DNA from 3 places in the Janthinobacterium sp. SUN211 genome. Region 1 is predicted to be linked to each of the others. Evidence: predicted binding sites of a transcription regulator. Region 1 holds the regulator's gene; each other region holds the start of a gene.
What was found. The regulator HrcA, encoded in region 1, represses chaperone genes, less so after heat shock. The targets are predictions, from matches to a motif close to TTAGCACTCNNNNNNNNNGAGTGCTAA.

Region 1 (7,741 bases):
CGCGATCCGCGGCTTCGTGCTGGAAAAAGGCTGGAAAGGCCTGTCGGCGCCGGAAATCCACGGCAAGGTCGGCTTGCGCACCAGCATCACCGGCGAAATCGTCATGGATGAAGTATTTTGCCCGGAAGAAAACGCCTTCCCGGACGTGCGCGGCTTGAAAGGCCCGTTCACTTGCTTGAACAGCGCCCGCTACGGCATCGCCTGGGGCGCACTGGGCGCGGCCGAAGACTGCTACCTGAAGGCACGCCAGTACACGATGGACCGCCAGCAATTCGGCCGCCCTCTTGCTGCAAATCAACTGGTGCAAAAGAAACTGGCCGACATGTTGACGGAAATCACCATGGGCTTGCAAGGCTGCTTGCGCTTGGGCCGCATGAAGGATGAAGGCTCGCCGGCCGTGGAAATCACGTCCATCATGAAACGCAATAGCTGCGGCAAGGCGCTGGACATCGCTCGCGTGGCGCGCGACATGATGGGCGGCAACGGCATTTCCGACGAGTTCGGCGTCATCCGCCACCTGGTCAACCTGGAAGTGGTCAACACCTACGAAGGCACGCACGATGTGCACGCGCTGATCATCGGCCGCGCCATCACCGGCATCGCCGCGTTCAACTAATGGACGCCTTGGCTTCCACCCTGCGGCCCGCGCCGCTGACCGGCTTGCGCGTGCTGGACCTGTCGCGCGTATTGGCCGGCCCGTGGGCCGGGCAAATGCTGGCCGACCTGGGCGCCGACGTGGTCAAGGTTGAACAGCCGGGCCGCGGCGACGACACGCGCTCCTGGGGGCCGCCGTATCTGAAAGACGAGGATGGCCGCGACACCGCCGAGGCCGCCTACTTCCAGTGCGCCAACCGCAACAAGCGCTCCCTGTGCATCGACCTGGCCGCCCCGGAAGGGCAAGCCCTGGTGCGCCGGCTGGCGGCCGAGGCGGATGTCTTGCTGGAAAATTTCAAACTGGGTGGCTTGAAGCAATACGGCTTGGACGCGGCCAGCTTGCTGGAACTCAACCCGCGCCTCGTGTATTGCTCGATTACCGGCTTCGGCCAGGATGGGCCGTACGCGGCGCGCGCCGGCTATGACTTTTTGATCCAGGGCATGGGCGGCTTGATGAGCATCACGGGCGTGCCCGACGGCCAGCCTGGCGCCGGGCCGCAAAAAGTGGGCGTGGCGCAGACGGACATCCTGACAGGCCTGTACGCCACCATCGCCGTGCAGGCGGCGCTGGCCGAACGGGAACGCTCGGGCCTGGGCCAGCATATCGACCTGGCCCTGCTGGACGTGCAAGTGGCGGCGCTAGGCAACCAGGCCGCCAATTACCTGTGCGGCGGCAAGGTGCCCCAGCGCATGGGCAATGCGCATCCGAACATTGTTCCATATCAAGACTTTCCCACAGCCGATGGCGACATGATTCTGGCGATCGGCAACGATGGGCAATTCTCGCGCTTTTGCGCCGTCGCCGGCCATCCGGAATGGGCGCAGGACGAACGTTTCGCCACCAATCCGCAGCGCGTGGCGCACCGGGCAATCCTGATTCCGCTGATGCGCCAGGCCACGGTGATGCGCACGACGGCCGAGTGGATCAGCGCCTTCGAGGCGCAAGCCGTGCCGTGTGGCCCCGTCAACCGCATCGACCAGGTCTTTGCCGACCCGCAAGTGGTGGCGCGTGGCTTGAAAGTGGAGATGCCGCACCCGACGGCGGGCACGGTGGCGCTGGTGGCCAATCCCGTGCGCCTGTCGGGCTCGCCGGTGCAGTACCGCTTGCCGCCGCCATTGCTGGGACAGCATACCCAGGAGGTGCTGCAGCAATGGCTGGGCCTCGATGGCGGCCAGATCGACGGTTTGCGCGAACGCAAGGTCGTCTAAAGAAAAACGCCGGGCAGTGGCAACACTGTCCGGCGTTTTTTATTGATTCAGCCTTATTTCAGCACCAGTTTCAGCGCCGGCTTTTCACCGTAATCTTCATAGCGCTCATTGATGCCGGCAATACAAAACGTGATTTCTTCCAGTAAATCAGGCACTTGCGCCTTCATGCTTTCGGCGTCCTGCACCACGATGTCCAGCACTTCGTTCGGTTTCAAACGGAACTGCGTCATGTTTTCGTCGTCGCGCAGGTAGCTGAGGCAATCGACCCAGGCATCCATGCTGTTGCCGTAAAACTCGGGGAAACCGAAGGCTTGCACGCATTGCGCGTGAAAGCTCGCTGCGTCGGTGATGTCTTTTCCATTCAGGATGGCAGTGGCCATGGTCTTCCTCAGTTCTTCAGCGACAGCACATCCTGCATGTCGAACAGGCCCGTGGGCTTGTCGGCCAGGAAACGCGCGGCGCGCAGGGCGCCGTGGGCGTAGGTGACGCGGCTGCTCGACTTGTGGCTGATCTCGATGCGCTCGCCGATACCGGCAAACAACACCGTATGGTCGCCCACGATATCGCCGCCGCGGATGGTGGCAAAGCCGATGGTCGACGGGTCGCGTTCGCCCGTCACGCCTTCGCGGCCATACACGGCGCATTCCTTCAAGTCGCGTCCCAAGGCGCCGGCCACCACTTCACCCATTTGCAGGGCCGTGCCCGACGGCGCATCGACCTTGAAGCGGTGATGGGCTTCGATAATTTCAATGTCGTAGCCTTCGGACAGGCTTTTCGCGGCCAGTTCCAGCAACTTCATGGTGACATTCACGCCCACGCTCATGTTCGGCGCGAACATGATGGCCGTCTTTTCGGCGGCGGCGGCAATGGCGGCCTTGCCAGCGTCATCGAAACCAGTGGTGCCGATGATCATCTTGATGCCGTGCTCGGCGCAATACGCCAGGTGCTGCAAAGTGCCTTCCGGACGCGTGAAATCGATCAAGAAGTCGGCGTTCGCCAGGCCCTTCGCCAGGTCGGACTCCGTCAGCACGCCGGCCGGCTTGCCGAGGAAGGCGGCCGCATCCTGTCCGATCGACGGCGAACCGGCACGGTCGAGCGCGCCGGCCAGCACGGCGTCGGGCGCATTGCTGACCGCTTCGATCAGGATATGGCCCATGCGGCCGCTGGCGCCAGCGATGGCAATTTTCAGTTCAGTCATTTTATTCTCTTACAGCAACTTATTTGGTGAGTTCGGCAGCAGGTGCAGGCTCGGCGGCAGGCGCAGGCGTCACTTCCGGCTTGCTCACAGGAATGGCGGGTGCGGCATCGGCCGGCATGGGTACGGCGCTCGGCGCCACGGGCGACGGCACGGCGGCGGCTGGCGCATCGGCCTTGGCGACCTTGGCAAACGGCGACGGACCGGCGATACGGTCGATGTATTCTTTCTCCGTCGGCAAGTTACCGCCTTCGAAACGTTCAACCTTGCCATCCTTGCCGAAGTACACGACCACGCGGCTGCTGGTGGTTTCGCCACTGCCCCGTGCCAGGCGGAATGGATAATCCCAGCGGTCGGCATGGAAGATATCGGTCAGCAGCGAGGTGCCGAGGACGAAACGCACCTGGTCGCGCGTCATGCCCACTTTCAACTGGGCCAGCATCTCTTCGGAGACAAAGTTGCCTTGTTGAATGTCAGGACGGTAGGGCGAGAAAAACCACATGAATTTTTGCAGCGGCGTAATGGTGGTCGTTTGTGCGCCCTGTTCGGGAACCAGTTCCTTGCCTTCTTTTTGAGCAGCTGCCGGCTTTTCGCCCAGGATGCCACGGTTGGCGCAGCCGGACATGGCCAGCGCGACACAGACCATGCCTGCCAAGACTGGTGCTCGAAATGGAATACGGTGCCAGAGAGATGGCAATACAGCCGGTGTTACGCGCATAAATGACCTCAATTGGATGAACAAAACGCCAGGAGTGACCGGCCCGCCAAAAAAAAGCATATTTTGGCACTCCCCGACAAAACGCTATATGATAAAGCACCTGACCCACATACGAGCAACAAACATGAGTAACAATCCTAGTGATCTCAAGGCAAGCGGCCTGAAAGCCACCCTGCCACGGCTGAAGATACTCGATATCTTCCAGAGTAGCCCGGTACGCCACCTGACCGCGGAAGACGTCTACAAGATTCTGCTGGCCGACAATATGGATGTCGGTTTGGCAACTGTCTACCGCGTCCTGACGCAATTCGAACAGGCCGGCTTGCTCAATCGCAACCATTTTGAAACCGGCAAGGCGATTTTCGAGCTCAACGAAGGTTCCCACCACGACCATCTGGTGTGCCTCGACTGTGGCCGGGTCGAAGAATTCTTCGACGAAGACATCGAAGTGCGCCAGCAAAAAGTGGCCGAAGAGCGCGGCTTCAAGATCGCCGAACACGCTTTGGCCATCTACGGCAACTGCATCAAGACGGCTTGCCCGCACAAAACCGCCTGACCCAAGCCGGCCGTTTCCGCAAGGGACCGGCCGGCGCGTCAGGCAGTACGATCAATGATGGCTCAGCGCGCTTGACAGCAGCTTGGCCGTGATATCGACGATCGGGATGACGCGCTCGTAAGCCATGCGCGTCGGCCCGATCACTCCCAACGTTCCCACGATCTTGCCGTTGACTTCATACGGCGCCGTCACCACGCTCATCTCATCCATCGGCACCAGGTTCGATTCGCCGCCGATAAAAATCTGCACGCCCGTCGCCTTGCTCGACACGTCGAGCAACTGCATCAAGCCCGTTTTTTGCTCGAACATGTCGAACATCTGGCGCAGCGAATGCATGTTCGACGACAGATCGCTCACGCTGAGCAAGTTGCGCTCGCCGGAAATCACCATGTCATCGCTATGGTCGGCCATCGCTTCGCTGCCCGCTTCCACGGCCGCCTGCATCAAACTGCCCATATCGTCGCGTAACTGGCGCAATTCGCCCTGCAGACGCATGCGCACGGCGTCGAAGGACAGGCCGCCATAATTCTGGTTGATGTAATTGGCCGATTGCACCAGTTGCGCCGGCGTGTAGTCGGCCTCCGTCAGCAATAAACGGTTCTGCACGTCGCCGCCGGGGGCGACGATGACGAGCAGGATGCGTTTTTCCGACAGGCGCAGGAATTCGATTTGCTGGAACACGGATTCGCGGCGCGGACTGAGCACGACGCCGGCAAACTGCGACAGCGACGACAACATCTGCGCCGCGTTGGCGATGGTTTTTTGCGGTTGCGGCGTCTGCAGGCGCATGCGCGATTCCACCAGGTGCTCGTCCAGGTGCCGCACGGTCAGCAAGGTGTCGACAAAGATGCGGTAGCCGCGCGGGGTGGGGATGCGTCCGGCCGAGGTGTGCGGACTGGACACATAACCGAGCTCTTCCAGGTCGGCCATGATGTTGCGGATCGTGGCCGGCGACAGGTCCAGGCCGGAAATTTTCGACAAGGCGCGCGAACCGACCGGCAGGCCGTCGGCGATATATCGCTCGACCAGGGCTTTCAGCAGTGTTTGGGCACGTGTATCGAGTTGCATGGTGTTTTATTTAGGCAAGTATTTTGTTAAGCAAGCGGCAACGAAAGCGGCCGAACGTGCGTCAACAGCGCCTATTATGCACGTTCGCCCGGCCTGCGGCGATCAATCTTCCAGTTGCCCTTGCAACCACAGCAACAATTCATCAAAATTGGCGCAGATGGCGTCGGGCTGCACGCCGGCGGCCAGGTGCGCATCGCTGCCCTTGCGGTTCATCCAGACGGCGCGCATGCCCGCCCCCTGCGCTCCCGTCACGTCGAAATACAGGTCGTCGCCGACATACACGGCTTCATGGGGCGCGACGTCCAGCGCGGCGCAAGCTGCCAGGAAGATGCTGGCGTCGGGCTTGGCCACGCCAAAATCGCTGGCGGCGATCGATACCTTGAAATGCTGCGCCAGGCCGATAATGTCAAGGTCCGCATTGCCATTCGAGATCGAACCGACCAGCATGCGCTGGCGCATCCAGGCCAGGCCCGGCAAGACGTCGTCATAGGGCTGGACGCGGTTGCGCGCGGCCAGGAATTGCAGGATAGCGCCGTCGACCAGGGCGGGATCCTCGCCGGCAGCCTCGAAGGCGGCCAGCAAGCCCGCGCGGCGCAACTCGATCAGGTTGCCATGGAAATGCGGTTGTTCCTTGAGCATGGCCAGGCGGTGCTGGCGCAGCACCTCGATGGAAAACTGCTGCGCCACCTTGGGCGCATGCGTGGCCAGCCAGTCGTGCAGCAGGGTTTCCGCGGCGGCAATCACGGGCGCGATGGGCCACAAGGTATCGTCGAGGTCGAACAGGATGGCCTTGGGCGGCACGGCGGGTTTTACGGGGGCAAGAGACATGGGACTCACAATGGGATGCTGCGTCACGGTGCGCAGGGTGCGCCTATTGTCGCACCGATCGCCGCCGCCGGCATGGCTGCGCCCCCGTGAAATGGGGCCGGGCCAGCGCTTCCTGGCGAAAAATTGTTACAGGGTGATACAAGGCAAGGTCATCGAGCTTGCCAGATAGACTAAAATAGGCGCCATTCCAATGCGGCGCCAGCGTCCGCGTTGCGCTACCCAACCTAATTCGTTTTGGAGAATGTATGAAAAATTTGTACCTGCGCTCGATGCTGGCGGCGGCTTGCGCCGTCACACTGGCAGCCTGCGGCGGCAGCGGCGGCAACCTGTATCTGCAAGTCTCAGTCAGCGACCTGGCCAAGGATGGCCTGATTCTCCAGAATGACGGCGAACGCTTGCCGGTTACTGCGGGCCAGACCAACGTTGCCTTCACCAAGCTGGTGAAGACCGATGATCGCTACAATATCACCATCGCGGAACAGCCCAAGGGCGCCGTTTGCACCATCATCAATGGCGTTGGCAAGGCATCGAGCTACTCCGTCACCACGGCCGTGGTGAGCTGCAAGACCAACACCTACCCGCTGACAGGCACGATCACGGGCCTGACCGCCGGCAACTTGCGCCTGGTGATGGGCTCCACCGGCATCACCCTGTCGGCTGGCGCCACCGCCTACACATTCGAATCGGTAGCTGACGGCGCCCCGTACGGTATTTCCATACTGGCTCAGCCAACGGGCCTGACGTGCCGCTTCCAGGGTTCAAAGAGTGCCGACGCCAGCGATACGGTCGGCACGATGGGCTCTGCCGCCACGACCGCGGCCACACTTGACTGCACGCCGCAGTAATCCTTGCGATCCGTCACCTATTTTTTGGAGAATTACATGAAGTTATCCTGCTTGCGCCCACTCGCCGCGCTGCTGCTGACCCTGGGACTGGCCGCTTGCGGCGGCAAGGCCTCGTATGAGGTCAGCGGCACGATCTCAGGCTTGAACAATGAAGGATTGATCCTGGCCAATGGCGGCGACCCCCTGCCGGTTCCTGCGGGGAAAACAAACTTCACCTTTGCCAAGCGCATCGACTACGGCACCGCGTATGACATCACCGTCAAGCAACAACCGGCCCACATGACTTGCGGCATCAGCGGCGGTTCCGGCTCGGCTGGTCATTACATCAATATCAGCGCCGCTGTTACTTGCTTCCAAAACAAATATACCGTGGGCGGCACGATTTCCGGCCTGACCGTGGATGGCCTGGTACTGATTAACGGTAGTACACTAACACCGGTGCTCAAGGATGCCACGACCTTTACCATAGGCGGCTTTGTCGCCTATGGCGAAACCTATGCCATCAGCGTCTCCGCTCAGCCGAAGGGTCTGCAGTGCGAGCTGGCGCCAGGTACTGAAAAAGGCACCATGGGCGAAGGGAATGTAACGGCGCTGAAGATCGCCTGCAAACCCGCCTGAGTTGCGGCAACGGTAGCCGCCAGGCGGCTACCGGGAAGAGATATCATGGA
Region 2 (7,741 bases), on a different contig from region 1:
GGCGCTGCTGCGCAAGCAGATCGGCGGTACTGCCAGTTAAATTAAGTGGCCGCTAAGGCAAAAAACCGCAAGCGCCCCCATACTACGCAACCTTAGCTTTAAACAAAGAAAGAAACCCCATGCTGATACACCCGATGCCCGACCCGATAGCCATCCAGATCGGCCCGCTCGCCGTGCACTGGTACGGCCTGATGTATGTGCTGGCCTTCGCCCTGTTCATTATCCTGGGCCGCGTGCGCATCAAGCAGCCGCATATCGCCGTGCTGGGCTGGAAGAAGGAAGACCTCGACGACATGCTGTTCTACGGCATGCTGGGCGTGGTGATCGGCGGGCGCCTGGGCGAAGTGCTGTTCTACCGCCCCGAATACTTCCTGCACAATCCGCTCGAGATCTTCATGGTGTGGCATGGCGGCATGTCCTTCCACGGCGGCTTCCTCGGCGTCATCCTGGCCATGTACCTGTGGAGCCGCAAGGCGGGCCGCAACCTGTTCGACGTGCTCGACTTCATCGCGCCGCTGGTGCCGCTCGGCTACGCGGCCGGCCGCCTGGGCAACTTCATCAATGCCGAACTGCCGGGCCGCATCGCCCCGGACACCCTGCCATGGGCCATGCAATGGCCGGGCATCCCGTATCCCGTGCACCCGTCGCCGATCTACCAGATGCTGGTCGACGGCATCCTGGTGTTCATCATCCTGTGGCTGTATGCGCGCAAGCAGCGTCCGCGCATGGCCGTGGGCGCCATGTTCACCCTGCTGTACGGCTGCGCGCGCTTCTTCACGGAATACTTCCGCACGCCGGACTGGGAAGTCGTGTGGCTGGGCGTGCCGATCACCTCGGGCCAGATGCTGTCCTTGCCAATGATCGTCGGCGCCATCGCGCTGCTCGTGTGGGCGTATAAAAGCCAGGTGATGGGCACGCCGCCCACCAAGGCCCGCCCCGCCAACACGTAAAACCGCTGTTCCCCCGATGGCGCGCCAGGCAGGCGCGCCATCCCCCTCCTCCGGCAACCTTTCCCTCAAAGCAGCACAATTTCCTTGCGGAATGAATCTTCACTTGCGATAGCGCAATGATCGCTTTACCCTGCAACAAGAGCAAGGCATGCAATCATGCTGTGTTGGCAATTCGAGCGGGGAGTCCCATCCATGCAGTATGCGAGGAAGACCACGACATTCTGGCTGGCGCTGGCGAGCGGCTACGTGCTGGCGCAGCTGGCCTTGACGGCCTGGGCCGGGACGCGCGGTCCCGCCGTAAGCTACCTGTTCGGCGTGACGGCGCCACTGCTGGCGCTGGCCGCCTGCTGCCGCAACGCCAGCCTGAGCGCACCCGGCGTCGTGCGCACGGGCTGGGGCCTGTTTGCGGCCGCCATGCTGTTCTGGAGCGTGGGCATGGCCCTTTCCGCCTGGCAAGACCTGAGCGGCCATGTGGCGTCCGACACGACGTATTTCTCCGATTTTGCCTATTTCATGTATGGCGCGCCCTTGCTGCTGGCCATTTCCTCGGTCAGCGACCGCCACCCTTCGCGCACCCTGCAATGGCTGGACGCCGTGCAAGTGCTGCTGGCTGCCTACCTGACCTACACGGCCATCTTTTCCGTCTCGCCCTTCGACCAGCGCTCGATCGCGCCGATACCCGCCAGCCTGCTGGTGACGACGTACAACGTGGAAAACCTCGTCCTGGCCTGCTGCGCCTCGCTGCGCCTGCTGGCGCACCGCCGCGATGGCGCACAAGGGCGTTTCTACCTGCTGCTCAGCGTGTTCCTGTGGTGCTACGCCGCCTGCGCGGGCGCCTATAATTACCTGACCCTGCACGCGCTGGCCGAATCCGGTCCCAGCGAGATACTGCCCAGCATGCCTTTCCTGCTGCTGGCGGTGCTGGCCATGCGCGTGCAGCCGGGCGAGGAAGAGGCGGCGCGGCCGCCGCGGCCGTTGACCTTGCTGATTGACAACTTCAGCCCCATCTTCTTCACGGCAGCCCTGCTGGGATTGGGATTCGTCGTGCTGCGCGAGAATTTTTACCTGGCGGCCAGCGCCCTGTTTGTCGCGCTGACGGTCCACGCGCTGCGCTCGGCCACCCTGCAAAGCCGCTACATGCAAAGCGAACTGGCCTTGCGCGCGGCGCATGACAAGCTGGAAAAGCTGTCGCTGACGGATGGCTTGACGGGCATCGCCAACCGGCGCTGCTTCGACCAGACCCTGCAGCTGGAGTGGCAGCGGGCCGCGCGCAACCAGCAAGCGCTGGCGCTGCTGATCATCGATATCGATTTCTTCAAAAGCCTCAACGATACCTTCGGCCACCCGTATGGCGACGCGTGCCTGGTGCAGATCGCGGCGGCCCTGCATTCCGCGCTGCCGCGCGCCAGCGACCTGGCGGCCCGCTTCGGCGGCGAGGAGTTTGCCGCCATCCTGCCCGCCACCGATGGCCCGGGCGCCCTGGCGGTGGCGCAGAAGATGCAGGAAGCGATCGCCGCGGCCGCCATCGCCCACGCGCCGTCGCGCGGCGGCCTGGTCACGGCCAGCATCGGCCTGGCCTTGAGTGACGCAGGACAAACGCCGGAAGCATTGCTGGCCGCCGCCGACCAGGCCCTGTACCGGGCCAAGCAGAATGGCCGCAACCGGGTCGAAGTCTAGGCTTTCAGCTTGCCGGTAATGACTTTCCATTGCGCCGGCGTCACGGGCGTGATCGACAGGCGGCTGCCCTTCTTCAGCAGCAGCATGTCTTCCAGCTCCGGCATCTGGCGCATCTCGGACAGGGGCAGCAGCGCCGTCTTCTTCAGGCCGCGCACATCGACGCTGATCCAGCGCGGCTGTTCAGGCGTGGCCTTGGCATCGAAATACTTGCCACCCGCTTCAAACTGGCTGTGATCGGGATACGCGCCGCTGGCCACTTCGGCCACGCCCGCCACGCCCGGCTGCGGACAGCTGGAATGGTAGAACAGCACGCCATCGCCCGGCTGCATGCCATCGCGCATGAAGTTGCGCGCTTGGTAGTTGCGCACGCCAAACCACGGCATGGTGTGCTGCGGCGCGGCCATCAGGTCGTCGATGCTCACTTCATCGGGTTCGGATTTCATCAGCCAGTATTGTTTCATGTTCACTCCCTATCAAAAGCAACAGGCGTAAAAAAACGGCTGAGCATGATGCTGCAACCGTTTTCTTTGTACTGCAAATTGGGCCCCGCCTGTGCCGCTATGCCGGCATCCCGAACCAAACGGTTCAAGGTGGTCACGTTAGTTCAATTTCGGGTTCGTCGAACGAGCGACGCTCACTCCCATCAAACAAAATTCGCAACCGATGCGCATAAATGGTTCAAGGAATATATGGCAATCGCGAACACCGCAGGGTAGACCCAAGTTTACTCCTTTGATCGCGCATCGCAAAGACAAATCGTCGCGTACGCGCTTAAAAAAGGTTTTCCTGGGGCGTCAGCGCACTATCCAATACTGTGTGCATGGCCGAGATTTTCTGCTTCACTTCCAGTATCGTCAATTCCGACAGCGGACCTTGCGGCGACTTCACGGACAGGAATTCCGCAGCCACGCCCAGGGCGGCCAGCACGGCGATGCGGTCGTTGCCCTTGACCTTGCCCGCGTCGCGGATGGCTTTCATTTTGCTATCGAGATAGATCGCCGCTTCGCGCAGCGCGCGCTCTTCGCCGTCGCGGCACACCATGCTGTAGGACTGGCCCATGATATTGACATCGACACGCGGCATTACGCTTCCTTCTCGTTCTCGGCAATATAGGCGCCCGCTTCCGAAGCGGCTTGCTCCAGGCCAGCTTGCACCAGTTCGGGAATTTTTTCCAGCAACGCTTCCACCCGCTCCTGCGCATCGCGCATGCGTTGCACGTACAGGGCGTTGTCGGCGGCCAGCGCGGCATTGTCCTTGCGCAATTGCGCGTTTTCACGGCGCAGCGCATGGGTCATTTCGGCCAGCAGGCCTATTTTGTCGGATAATTCGTTGAATTCGGAAATCATCCCGCCACTATAGGGCGGACGCTCCATGGGCGTCAATCGAATCACGCCGCTGTCACACATATTTACATCAATGCAGGGCAGTTGGCGGACAATACACGCTTTTTCCGGCGCTTTTCGCCATCTGCACGCATCCGCCAGCGCCGCGATGGCAGCGTTTTACTCGTCGACGTAATCGGGTTCGATATCCAGTCCGCCATAGCGGTTTTCGCAAGAGCGGCGCGTCAGCGTCTGTTGTCCACTCTTGCCGTCAAGCACCATCGTCAAGTCGCGGCAAGTACTGCGGTAGCTGCCAGGTTTGGCGTCCGTCCCCGAAGGCGTCAGGCGCACTGCCAGCGGCACCGCATTGCCCAGGCCCTTGTTGCTCCACTGGCGCGTCTTGCCATCCTCTTCATCCTTCAAGGTGCGCACGGCAGCCGTCAGCAAGGCTTTCTGTTCCTTCGCATTCAGCTTGGCGATGGTCACGTCGGACAGGAATGGCGGATACACGACGGGTGCTGGATCCTTGCCCTGCACATCCCAGTTGCCGCTGTTTTGCGAACAGGTGCGGCGGCTCAGGTCCTGCGACTTGCCAGCCGCCGTGACGACGAATTTCAGGTCGCGGCAGACGTGCGCCTTCAGGCTGTGTTCCGTCATGCCGGAGTTGCTGAAGTTATACGTGACTTTCACCAGCATGCCGCGGTCGCCGCCGTTGTCCCACACATGGGCTTCCTGGTCGTCGTCATCCTTGTTCAAGTCGTTGAACAAGTCATTGAGCAGCATGTTCTTTTCCAGCGGGGTCAGGGCCGCCACGGTGATTTCATCGACGATGGTGGGCGTTTGCGCGGCGGCATTGCCCAGGCAGGCGAGGCCGATGACGGTGACGGTGACGCCCAGCAGGCGCAGGGCGGGACGGGAAAGCGGGAATGGCATGGTTTCTTTCTGGCGCGAGCGGTGATATGTGGCGATATTGATATGCAATTGCAATCATCTTATCAAATTTCATAGTCAAACTCTGTTTCCTGTGCGTACAGGAACGCCCCCTCTCCGAACGACATGCTAGAGTCGCGCCTGTTGCTGACGCCCGGGAACGAGGCTTGTGCTGGCGCAAACCCTGTGTAGATGCAGGCTCTGCTCAGCATCTATCTATATGTTCCCCTTGAATAAGCCCTTGAAGTTGACCCTTAGCGTCCCTATAATTAGCACTCGTTAGTAGAGAGTGCTAACAAACTCTTTCGTAGCAATCCTCAGGACATGATGGTGTATGCCGGACAACAGCAGGGAACGCTACGCGGCGGGCGACGCCGCGATGCCACCACTGCCCAGCGCCGGCACGCACTCGATGACATGGGGTTTGCTTGACCGTTGCGGGCTGCTTTCAACGGCGGTCACTGAAAGCACGCCTGGCGCTGCGCCAGGCATGTATTCATTTAGCAACACCTATCCATTGAACTTTAAGGAGTTTTGTATGAATCTGCGCCCATTGAACGATCGCGTCATCGTCAAACGCCTCGACCAGGAAACCAAAACTGCGTCCGGCCTCATCATTCCTGATGCAGCTGCTGAAAAACCGGATCAAGGCGAAGTCCTTGCCGTAGGCAATGGCAAGATTCTCGACGACGGCAAAGTCCGTCCTCTGGATGTCAAAGTGGGCGACCGCGTCCTGTTCGGCAAGTACGCCGGCCAAACCGTCAAAGTTGACGGCGATGAGCTGCTGGTCATGCGCGAAGAAGACATCATGGCGATCGTCGTCAAGTAATTGTTTCCACGTTGTAGACAGATACATCCCGAAACTCAGGAGAATTGAACATGGCAGCTAAAGAAGTAGTATTCGGCGACGCAGCGCGCGCCAAGATGGTCGAAGGCGTCAACATCCTCGCCAACGCAGTCAAAGTAACGCTGGGCCCGAAAGGCCGCAACGTGGTCCTGGAGCGCTCGTTCGGCGCCCCTACCGTCACCAAGGATGGTGTGTCGGTAGCGAAAGAAGTTGAACTCAAAGACAAGCTCATGAACATGGGCGCGCAAATGGTCAAGGAAGTTGCTTCCCGCACCAGCGACAACGCCGGCGACGGCACCACCACCGCGACCGTGCTGGCACAAGCCATCGTGCGCGAAGGCATGAAGTTCGTTGCCGCCGGCATGAACCCGATGGACCTGAAGCGCGGTATCGACAAAGCTGTTGCAGCCACCGTCGAAGAACTGGCGAAAATCGCCCGTCCTTGCACCACGACCAAGGAAATCGCCCAGGTTGGCGCGATCTCGGCGAACTCGGACTACTCGATCGGCGAGCGTATCGCTGAAGCGATGGAAAAAGTCGGCAAAGAAGGCGTCATCACCGTAGAAGACGGCAAGTCGCTGAACGACGAGCTGGACATCGTTGAAGGCATGCAGTTCGACCGCGGCTACCTGTCGCCATACTTCATCAACAACCCAGAGAAACAAGTTGCCGTACTGGACAGCCCATTCGTCCTGCTGTGCGACAAGAAAATCTCGAACATCCGTGACCTGCTGCCGGTACTGGAACAAGTCGCAAAAGCTGGCCGTCCACTGCTGATCATCGCGGAAGACATCGAAGGCGAAGCGCTGGCGACCCTGGTTGTGAACAACATCCGCGGCATCCTGAAAACTTGTGCAGTGAAAGCCCCTGGCTTCGGCGACCGCCGCAAAGCCATGCTGGAAGACATCGCTGTCCTGACCGGCGGCCAAGTGATCGCTGAAGAAGTCGGCCTGACCCTGGAAAAAGTGACCCTGGCCGAACTGGGCCAAGCGAAACGCATCGAAGTGGGCAAGGAAAACACCATCGTTATCGATGGCGCCGGCGAAGCTGCCTCGATCGAAGCACGCGTGAAACAAGTGCGCGTACAGATCGAAGAAGCGACCTCGGACTACGACCGTGAAAAACTGCAAGAGCGCGTCGCCAAACTGGCTGGCGGCGTTGCCGTGATCAAGGTTGGCGCAGCCACCGAAGTCGAAATGAAAGAGAAAAAAGCCCGCGTTGAAGATGCACTGCACGCAACCCGCGCTGCCGTGGAAGAAGGCATCGTGCCAGGCGGCGGCGTAGCCCTGCTGCGCGCACGCGCCAACATCACGGTCAAGGGCGACAATCCTGATCAAGACGCTGGTATCAAGATCGTCCTGCGCGCAATGGAAGAGCCACTGCGCATGATCGTGCAAAACGCTGGCGAAGAAGCTTCGGTCGTCGTGGCAGCCGTACTGGCTGGCTCGGGCAACTACGGCTACAACGCTGCCAACGGCACGTATGGCGACATGGTTGAAATGGGCGTCCTGGACCCAGCCAAAGTGACCCGTTCGGCGCTGCAAAACGCCGCTTCGATCGCTTCGCTGATGCTGACGACCGACTGCATGGTCTGCGAAATCGCTGACGACAAAGCAGGCGGCGGCATGGGCGGCGGCATGGGTGGTATGGGCGGCATGGGCGGCATGGACGGCATGATGTAATGTCCGGCGGCCATCCGCGCAGGCGACGGCGCGACTGGCCGCATACGCAGGGACAGGGCTGGCAGACCAAAAGCTGCCAGCGCCTCCCGGCGGCCCCGAAAGCCACCTTCTACGGAAGGTGGCTTTTTTTCGCCTGGCGATTTGGCAAACCCGCTTCGCAAACCCGTTTGGCAAGCCCGGCGATTGCCGGCCTGTGCGTTTTGCTTTAGCATGGCCGCCATCGTCCCTCTTTCTCATGCTCACCATCATGCCGCCACGCGCCTCCTCTTCCAAAACCACCATCATCGCCGGCATCCTGGCCGGCTTGCTGGCCGCCGGGCTCGGCGCGTTCTA
Region 3 (7,741 bases), on a different contig from region 1:
GGGCCAGAATGCCCTCACGCAAGTGAAGGCCTTCGACGATGCCCTGCAGTTGAGCGGCCTGGTGATCACCAAGCTGGACGGTACCGCCAAGGGCGGCGTGCTGGCGGCGATCGCCCGCGTGCGTCCCGTGCCCGTGTATTTCATCGGCATCGGTGAGAAAATTGAAGACTTGCAGCCTTTCGTGGCTGCCGAATTTGTCGAAGCGCTGCTAGGATAAGCCTATACATGATTGAATTTCAGCACGTCTCCAAGCAATACTCCGCCGACGCCGTGGCGCTCAGCGATATTTCCCTCAATATTGCCAAAGGCGAGCTGGTGTTTTTAGCGGGCCCGTCCGGCGCCGGCAAATCCACCTTGCTGAAAATGATCGCCGCCATGGAACGCCCCACGTCGGGCAAGCTGATCGTCAATGGCCAGGACATGGCGAAGATCAAGCCGGCCGGCGTGCCCTTCCTGCGCCGCAACATGGGCCTGATCTTCCAGCAGCAAAAATTGCTCAACGACCGCTCCATCCTGGCCAACGTCATGCTGCCGCTGCTCGTCGTCGGCGCCCACAAGACGGCGGCCGAACAGCGCGCGCGCGCCGCGCTCGATAAAGTCGGCCTGCTGGACCGCGCCATGGCGCGTCCCCTGTCGCTGTCGGGCGGCGAGCAGCAGCGCGTGTCGATCGCGCGCGCCATCGTCAACCGGCCGCAGATCATCCTGGCCGACGAACCGACGGCCAACCTGGACCGCGCCAGCGCCAACAAGGTGCTCGACGCCCTGAAAGCGTTCCACTCCGTGGGCGTGACTTGCCTCATTTCCAGCCATGACGAACAGATGCTCGACGCCGCCGCCCGCGTGATCCACCTGAAAAACGGCCAGCTGGTGGCCATCGACAAGGCCACGCAGGCGCCCGTGTTCGCGCCGCCCGATCCCGATTTCGCCCCAGGCTTAGATGACGGCGAAGGAGAACAGGCATGAGAGGCTGGTTCCGTCAACATCGCTTCGCCCTCGGTTCGGCGCTGATCCACTTGCGCAAGTCGCCGGGTGGCTTCCTATTGAACGTGCTCGTCGTCGCCATCGCCCTGTCGCTGCCGTTCGCCGGCTTGACCATGCTCGACAATGTCCGCCCCATGTCGGAACAGATGTCGGTCGACCCGGAAATCAGCGTCTTCCTGAAGATCGACACGCCGCGCGAGCAAGCCGTGGGCCTGGCGGGCGCCATGCGCAAGATTGTCGGCGAGCAAAAGGCGAAGATCGTCTTCATCCCGCGCGAACAGGCGCTGGATTCGCTGAAAAACAAGAACGGCCTGGCCGATGTGCTGAGTACGCTGGGTGACAATCCCCTGCCCGACAGCTATGTGCTGAAACTCGACGCCTTCAGCAGCGCCAGCGAAGCGCAGGATGTCGATGCGGTGGCGGAACAGCTGCGCCACTTGCCCGGCGTGGAATCGGCGCAAGTCGATTCGGCCTGGGTCAAGCGCCTGGCGGCCCTGCTGGGCGTGCTGCGCCTGGTGCTGCTGCTGCTGGCCATTACCCTGGGCGTGGCCGTGATCGCCGTCGTCTTCAACACCATCCGCCTGCAAGTGATGCAGCAGCGCGATGAAATCAGCATCTCGAAATTGATCGGCGCGACGGACACCTTCATCCACCGTCCCTTCTATTACACGGGCGCCCTGCTGGGCTTGTGCGCCGGTGCGCTGGCCCTGGGCGCCGTGGCGCTGGCTTTGCAGCCGCTCAATACGGCGATTGCCGAGTTTGCCCGCCTGTATGCGTCCGAATTCCAGCTGGTGCCGCTGGCGCCGCTGCCGATGGCCGGCTTGCTGGCCGTCAGCGCCGGCCTGGGCCTGATCGGCGCCTTCCTCTGCGTGCAGCGCCACCTGGCGCGCCTGAACTGATCTTCTTTCCCATGGCGGCGCCTCCGGTGCCGCCATGCGCCCTCCCCATACTGCTGTTATCTTGATATTAAGCAAGTATTCTTAAGGTTCGCTTCAGCCAGAGGCCGTAGACTGGCTACGTTGTCGTGAAGCGGCCTGCAGCACTGTTCAGATCGCTATTCAGACATATTTATCAGGCATTCATTCGCCATAGCATTTAGGCTATCAGATCGATTAAATGTGCTGATTGGCACTCTCAAGCAGAGAGTGCTAATATAGGGACATACCAACAGCAGAACCGCCATGGACGCCAGATCAAGATGGTGCCGCGATCTGCAAAGTGCAAGACCGAATACGCAAAAACGACGATACAAGCTGCCACGTCGCGTGACGTGGCCAACTGGAACAAAGCAAGACTACGAGGGAGAAAACATGACTATGATGTCCGCAACGTCCGCATTGGTTCCGACCAAAAGTAATGCGCTGGGCCTCGGGTTCACTGGCAATCTGGGCAATATCGACGCCTATATTTCGGCCGTGAACCGCCTGCCCATGTTGACCCACGACGAAGAAATTTCGCTGGCGACACGCCTGCGCGAAAAAAATGACCTGGCCGCCGCGCAAGAACTGGTGCTGTCGCACCTGCGCCTGGTGGTCTCGATTGCCCGCGGCTACCTGGGCTATGGCTTGCCGCACGCCGACCTGATTCAGGAAGGCAATATCGGCTTGATGAAAGCCGTGAAACGTTTCGATCCGGACCAGGGCGTGCGCCTGGTGTCGTACGCCATGCACTGGGTGAAAGCCGAGATGCATGAGTACATCCTGAAAAACTGGCGCCTGGTCAAGGTCGCGACGACGAAGGCGCAGCGCAAGCTGTTCTTCAACCTGCGCAGCCACAAGACGGGCCTGGATGCGATGACGCCGAAGCAGATCGATGCGCTGGCCAAGCTGCTCGACGTGAAACGCGAAGAAGTGATCGAGATGGAAACGCGTTTGAGCGGCCGCGACATTGCTCTGGAATCGCCGACCGACGATGAAGACGACAAGTTTTCGCCGATCGCCTACCTGTCGTCGGAGCAAAGCGAGCCGACCAAGGTGCTGGAAGCGGAACAAGTGACGCGCCTGCAATCGGAAGGCCTGGAAACGGCCCTGTCCAAGCTGGACGCCCGTTCGCGCCGCATCATCGAAGCGCGCTGGCTGGCCAACGACGACGGTTCCGGCGCCACCCTGCACGCGCTGGCGGAAGAGTTCGGCGTATCGGCCGAGCGCATCCGCCAGATCGAAGTGGCGGCGCTGAAAAAAATGAAGGGCGCGCTGGCGGCCTACGTGTAATCGCAAGCAATGCCGCAATGTAAAAGGCGCCGCAAGGCGCCTTTTAGTTTTACTACTTGATGTTTATCAACAGATAAACATGGCAGCCAGTTAAGCTGCAGCCAGGCCCTTGCTGATCAATTCAGCAACGACTTCATTCAGATCCGCACCGCGCTCCTTGGCCAGGGTCTGCAATTGCAAGACCAGATCGCTGTTCAGCTTGACGGCGAATGGCACCAGGCCCAGGGCCTGGTCGCGCTTGCGCTGTTCGCGGCGGTCGACGACCACCGCTTCCTTACCGAATGCACCGGCGCCGGGAACATTCATCTTTCCCATCAGTTTCTTGGCATCGCTTTTGGCCAGGTCGGTTTTTTTCATGGTTGTTTCCTGATTTTCAAAACAGCCATTCTACGCAGTAATCGGCGCGCCGCGTGGCTCGCGCCTCAATTCATCGGCAGCACGCCAATAGTGCGCCGGAAAAATATCATTTTGTTACTATCATTTTATCCCACGCGTGAACAAGCACGCCGGGGACGCTCCACCTGAAAGGAAAAACATGTCTACTCTGAACCGCTCTTACCGCACCGTGCTGCTTCCCCTGTTCTTCGCCTGCCTGGCCATACTGGCCGGCTGCGGCGCGGCCGGCAGCGCCGGCGACGCGGAAAACACGCCGCGCAGCGTCACCCACGTGCTTTCGCCGGGCGAACAGGTGGCCATCACGGCCACCGATACCCTGAAACTCGAACGCGTCAACGACAGCCGCTGCCGCAAGGGCGCCGTGTGCGTGTGGAAAGGCTACGTCAGCTACAGTTTCAGTTTGCTCAACAGCGCGGGCACGACCGACATCGTCCTGTCCGAGTCCATGCCCGGCGCCGCCAGTTCCGTCACCGTCAACCACCTGACGTTCACCCTGCTCGACGTCGACCCGGCCACGCCGCCCACCCTGAATGCGGCCGAGCCCACCTACCGGGTCAAGGTGAAAATCACCCAGGGCGCGCTGCCCCGCTGATGGCTAGGCATCGTGGCGCCGCTGGCTGTCTTCGGGCGCCTGCTGCCGCTCCAGCAAGCCGTAATCGCGCACGACGGCGGCAATGCGCAGCCGGTAATCGTCGAACACGCCGTGCCGGCCGGCCGATTGCGCCGCGCGGTGCGCTTCCAGCTGCCGCCACTGCGCCAGCGCCGCCTCGTCGCGAAAGAACGATAGCGACAGCAATTTTCCTGGCTCGCTCAGGCTGCTGAAGCGCTCGATGGAAATGAAACCGTCCACCTCATCGAGCAGGGGCCGCAGGGACGCCGCCAGGTCCAGGTACTGCTGGCGTCCTGCGGCGCTGGGCCAGACCTCGAAAATCACGGCAATCATGCGTTTTCTCCTTGCGCAAACACGGGGATGCGCGCGTTCAGCGACGGCAGATAACGCCACGCCAGCGGCAAGCGTTCCAATGCCCCGGCCCACGCCTGCAGGCAAGCCGTGGCGGTGGCGAGCGCGATGGCCTGGCCCGGACACGCGTGGCGGCCATGGCCGAAGCCCGACTCCGCCTGGCCGGCGCTGGCCAGCACGACGAGGATCATCTGCCCGGCCGGCACGCGCACGCCATTGAACTCAGCGTCTTCCGCCGTGTAGCGGCGCGTGTTGTGGATGGCGGGATCGCGCAGGCTGACTTCGCGCAGCATGGCCGGCCACAGCTCGGGCGCGGCGCGCAGTTGCGGCAGCAAATCCCGCTGCGTGCGCAAGGCCACGATGGCATTGCCCAGCAAGCCGGCCGTGGCGTCGCACGTCTGCGACAGCAAGCCCACGAGGTTGGCCAGCACGCCGCCCGACGCTTGCCAACCCAAGGCATCCGCCTCGGCCACGATGGCGGCCAGCATGCTGCCGGGCCTCACGTCGCCCGCGCGCAGCAGACGGCCAAAACTTTGCAGCAGAGCATCGGCCGCCACTTGCGCGCCGGCCAGTTGCTCGGCATTGCTCAGCGGCGACAGGCAGGCGACAAACGAGCGCGTCCAGGCGGCCAGCGCCGGCCATTGCGCTGGCGCAAAGCCCAGCAAGTCCGCCATGGCGAACAGGGGCAGCTCAAAAATCGCATCGTTCAGCTGGGCGGCGCTGCCGGGCACCCGCTCGCCGGCAAGGTGCAGCGCCCGCCCCTGCAAGCGCGCCATATCCACCTGGCCCAGCGCGCGCGCCAGCACCTGTTTTGGCAAGGTATGCCGTTCGCCATCGTTCATGCGCACCAGTTCGGCAAAGATCGCGCCGCACGGCGTGCCCGCCAGGTTGTGCGGCACGCCCAGGTCCGCTGGCCGCACGCGGCAGGCGGGATGCGCCAGCACGGCGCGCACGCCGTCCGCGCCCGTCGCCAGCCAGCAGTCGAGCTGCGCATCGAATCGCAGCGGCGGGCCGTCCGCCAGGCGGCGATAGTAATCGTACGGCGCCGCGTGGGTGACGGCAGAGAAAGGGTCCACGGGGTCGGTAACAGAATCGGTGAGCGGCATGCGGCTTCCATTGCAGTGAGGTAGGGAGCAGAGTATGCTGGCCCTTCCACCACAACACTTCGCTAACGGACGAATCATGGATGACAAGCATCAAGCCCGCACGGCCGACATGGGACTGGCGCAACTGGCCGGCGCCATCGCCGAGCCGGCCCGCGCGCGCATGCTGTGCAGCCTGCTCGACGGCCATGCGCGCACGGCCACGGAATTGGCGGCGCTGGCCGAGGTGGGCGCTTCGACGGCCAGCGCGCATCTGAGCCGGCTGCGCGACGATGGCTTGCTGTCGATGCTGGCTCAGGGCAAGCACCGCTACTACCGCCTGGCCAGCATGGAGGTGGGCCAGGCCCTCGAAGCGCTGCTGGTGGTGGCTGGCGTGGCGGCGACGCCGTTTACGCCCACCACGCCGGACCGCCTGCGCCATGCGCGCACTTGCTACGACCACATGGCCGGCACGGTGGCCGTCGCCCTGCATGACCAGCTGCACACGCAAGGCTGGCTGCTGGACGATGGCGGAGCATATCGTTTGTCGGAAGCGGGCGCGGCTGGCATGGCGGCCCTGGGCATCGACGTGCCGCAATTGCAGCGCCAGCGCCGCCGCTTCGCCTGTGCCTGCCTGGACTGGAGCGAACGGCGCGCCCACCTGGGCGGCGCGCTGGGGGCGGCCCTGCTGCAGCTGGCCCTGCGCCAGCGCTGGGCCGAGCGCGAACTCGACAGCCGCGCCCTGCACCTCACGCCGGCCGGTGAACAGCGCCTGCTGGCCGCCTTCCGTGGCGCCTGAACGGTGCAGGATTTTGTATCTCGGAAGCAACTAGAACGCGAAAAAATGCGCTTTTATCATTGTTTTCCTTCATCATATGCTGCGCCCTTGAGCGATCATCTTTACCTTTCGGCCATGGAAAGAGACCATCTTGAAAACAGTGTCATCCAGCACGCATCCCGCCAGCACCTGCCATAACTGCCATACCGATGCGCCAGGCAACTTCTGCAGCGCCTGCGGCCAGACAACGGCCGTGCACATGCCCAGCGCGCGCGAATTCCTGCATGAATTTGTCGCCCATTATGTGGCGCTCGAAGGCAAGCTCTGGCGTACCTTGGCCCTGCTGCTGTTCCGCCCTGGCGCACTCAGCAACGAATACCTCGCGGGACGCCGCGTGCGCTACGTCGAGCCGCTGCGCGTCTACCTGACCTTCAGCATCCTGTTCTTTGCCATCCTCAAGTTCAGCAGCCCCGACATGTTCCTCACCGTCCACGACCAGCAAGCCCAGGTAGGCGCCCATGGCCCCCGCCAAGCTCCGGAAAACCAGACGTCGACCATGCAGGTCAGCATTTTGGGCCAGACGCCCACCCTGCCGCGCCAATGGCAAGACTTTGAGCAACTGCCCACGGCCGAGAAACAAAAACTCGTGGTGGAAAGCTTTTTCCATTACGCGCCGTACGCCATGTTTTGCCTGATGCCGCTGTTCGCCCTGTTCCTGAAAATCCTCTACCTGGGCAGCGGACGGCGCTATGGCGAGCATTTCCTGTTCGCCCTGCATACGAATGCCTTCGCCTTCATCACGATGGCGCTGATGCTCCTGATCCCCGTCGACCTGGTCCGCCTCGTGCTCGGCGCCTGGCTGCTGGCCTATCTGCCCTGGGCCATGTGGCGCGTGTATCCAAGCGGCAAACTCGCCACCGTCTGCCGCTGGCTGCTGCTGATGGTCGCCTACAGCCTCGCCATGAGCCTGGCGATCGTGGCCTGCATCGCCATCGGCGTGATGCTGCGGCATTAAGCTACGCCACCAAGAGGCGCTCCGGCGGTCCTGCTGCCAGCGGACGCTCCACCATTGATGCAGATCAATGACGATGGCTTGTGGCCGCTGGCACCGGGCGTGCTGGCGCACGGGCCATGCCTGCGGGCGTAGCGGCGCTGCCCTGTCCGCTTATCAGCTGAATAGCTGAATAGCTGATTGTTGCCGGGTTTGCTAGAATCGCACACGTTTCCGTCCGTATCCCAACCCCTGACTACGCACAGATCACGCATGCATCCACGTTTGTTCGCCCCATTTATCCTCGTTGCGCTGCTGAGCGGCTGCACGGTACTCGCCCTG

Region 2: the regulator HrcA is predicted to act here: its motif matches at 5,149-5,175, upstream of groES (co-chaperone GroES).
Region 3: the regulator HrcA is predicted to act here: its motif matches at 2,107-2,133, upstream of rpoH (RNA polymerase sigma factor RpoH).

The regions. Positions count from the first base shown of each region.
Region 1 covers NZ_JAPWIC010000011.1:124,451-132,191, reverse strand. The annotation lists gene O3301_RS27275 (acyl-CoA dehydrogenase) at 1-616, shown strand, start outside; gene O3301_RS27270 (CaiB/BaiF CoA-transferase family protein) at 616-1,863, shown strand; gene O3301_RS27265 (barstar family protein) at 1,917-2,243, opposite strand; gene dapB (4-hydroxy-tetrahydrodipicolinate reductase) at 2,252-3,061, opposite strand; gene O3301_RS27255 (outer membrane protein assembly factor BamE) at 3,081-3,704, opposite strand; gene fur (ferric iron uptake transcriptional regulator) at 3,901-4,332, shown strand; gene hrcA (heat-inducible transcriptional repressor HrcA) at 4,384-5,400, opposite strand; gene O3301_RS27240 (HAD family hydrolase) at 5,503-6,228, opposite strand; gene O3301_RS27235 (hypothetical protein) at 6,474-7,073, shown strand; gene O3301_RS27230 (hypothetical protein) at 7,077-7,691, shown strand.
Region 2 covers NZ_JAPWIC010000002.1:245,109-252,849, reverse strand. The annotation lists gene O3301_RS06800 (LysR family transcriptional regulator) at 1-40, shown strand, start outside; gene lgt (prolipoprotein diacylglyceryl transferase) at 120-950, shown strand; gene O3301_RS06790 (diguanylate cyclase) at 1,107-2,627, shown strand; gene O3301_RS06785 (EVE domain-containing protein) at 2,624-3,088, opposite strand; RNA gene ssrS (6S RNA) at 3,167-3,344, opposite strand; gene O3301_RS06775 (cell division protein ZapA) at 3,399-3,710, opposite strand; gene O3301_RS06770 (DUF904 domain-containing protein) at 3,710-3,973, opposite strand; gene O3301_RS06765 (hypothetical protein) at 4,130-4,882, opposite strand; gene groES (co-chaperone GroES) at 5,418-5,708, shown strand; gene groL (chaperonin GroEL) at 5,759-7,408, shown strand; gene O3301_RS06750 (hypothetical protein) at 7,656-7,741, shown strand, end outside.
Region 3 covers NZ_JAPWIC010000009.1:64,915-72,655, forward strand. The annotation lists gene ftsY (signal recognition particle-docking protein FtsY) at 1-217, shown strand, start outside; gene O3301_RS24460 (cell division ATP-binding protein FtsE) at 226-963, shown strand; gene ftsX (permease-like cell division protein FtsX) at 960-1,880, shown strand; gene rpoH (RNA polymerase sigma factor RpoH) at 2,298-3,191, shown strand; gene O3301_RS24475 (hypothetical protein) at 3,282-3,548, opposite strand; gene O3301_RS24480 (hypothetical protein) at 3,727-4,179, shown strand; gene O3301_RS24485 (antibiotic biosynthesis monooxygenase) at 4,183-4,530, opposite strand; gene O3301_RS24490 (cytochrome P450) at 4,527-5,654, opposite strand; gene O3301_RS24495 (helix-turn-helix transcriptional regulator) at 5,731-6,429, shown strand; gene O3301_RS24500 (DUF3667 domain-containing protein) at 6,569-7,423, shown strand; gene O3301_RS24505 (patatin-like phospholipase family protein) at 7,673-7,741, shown strand, end outside.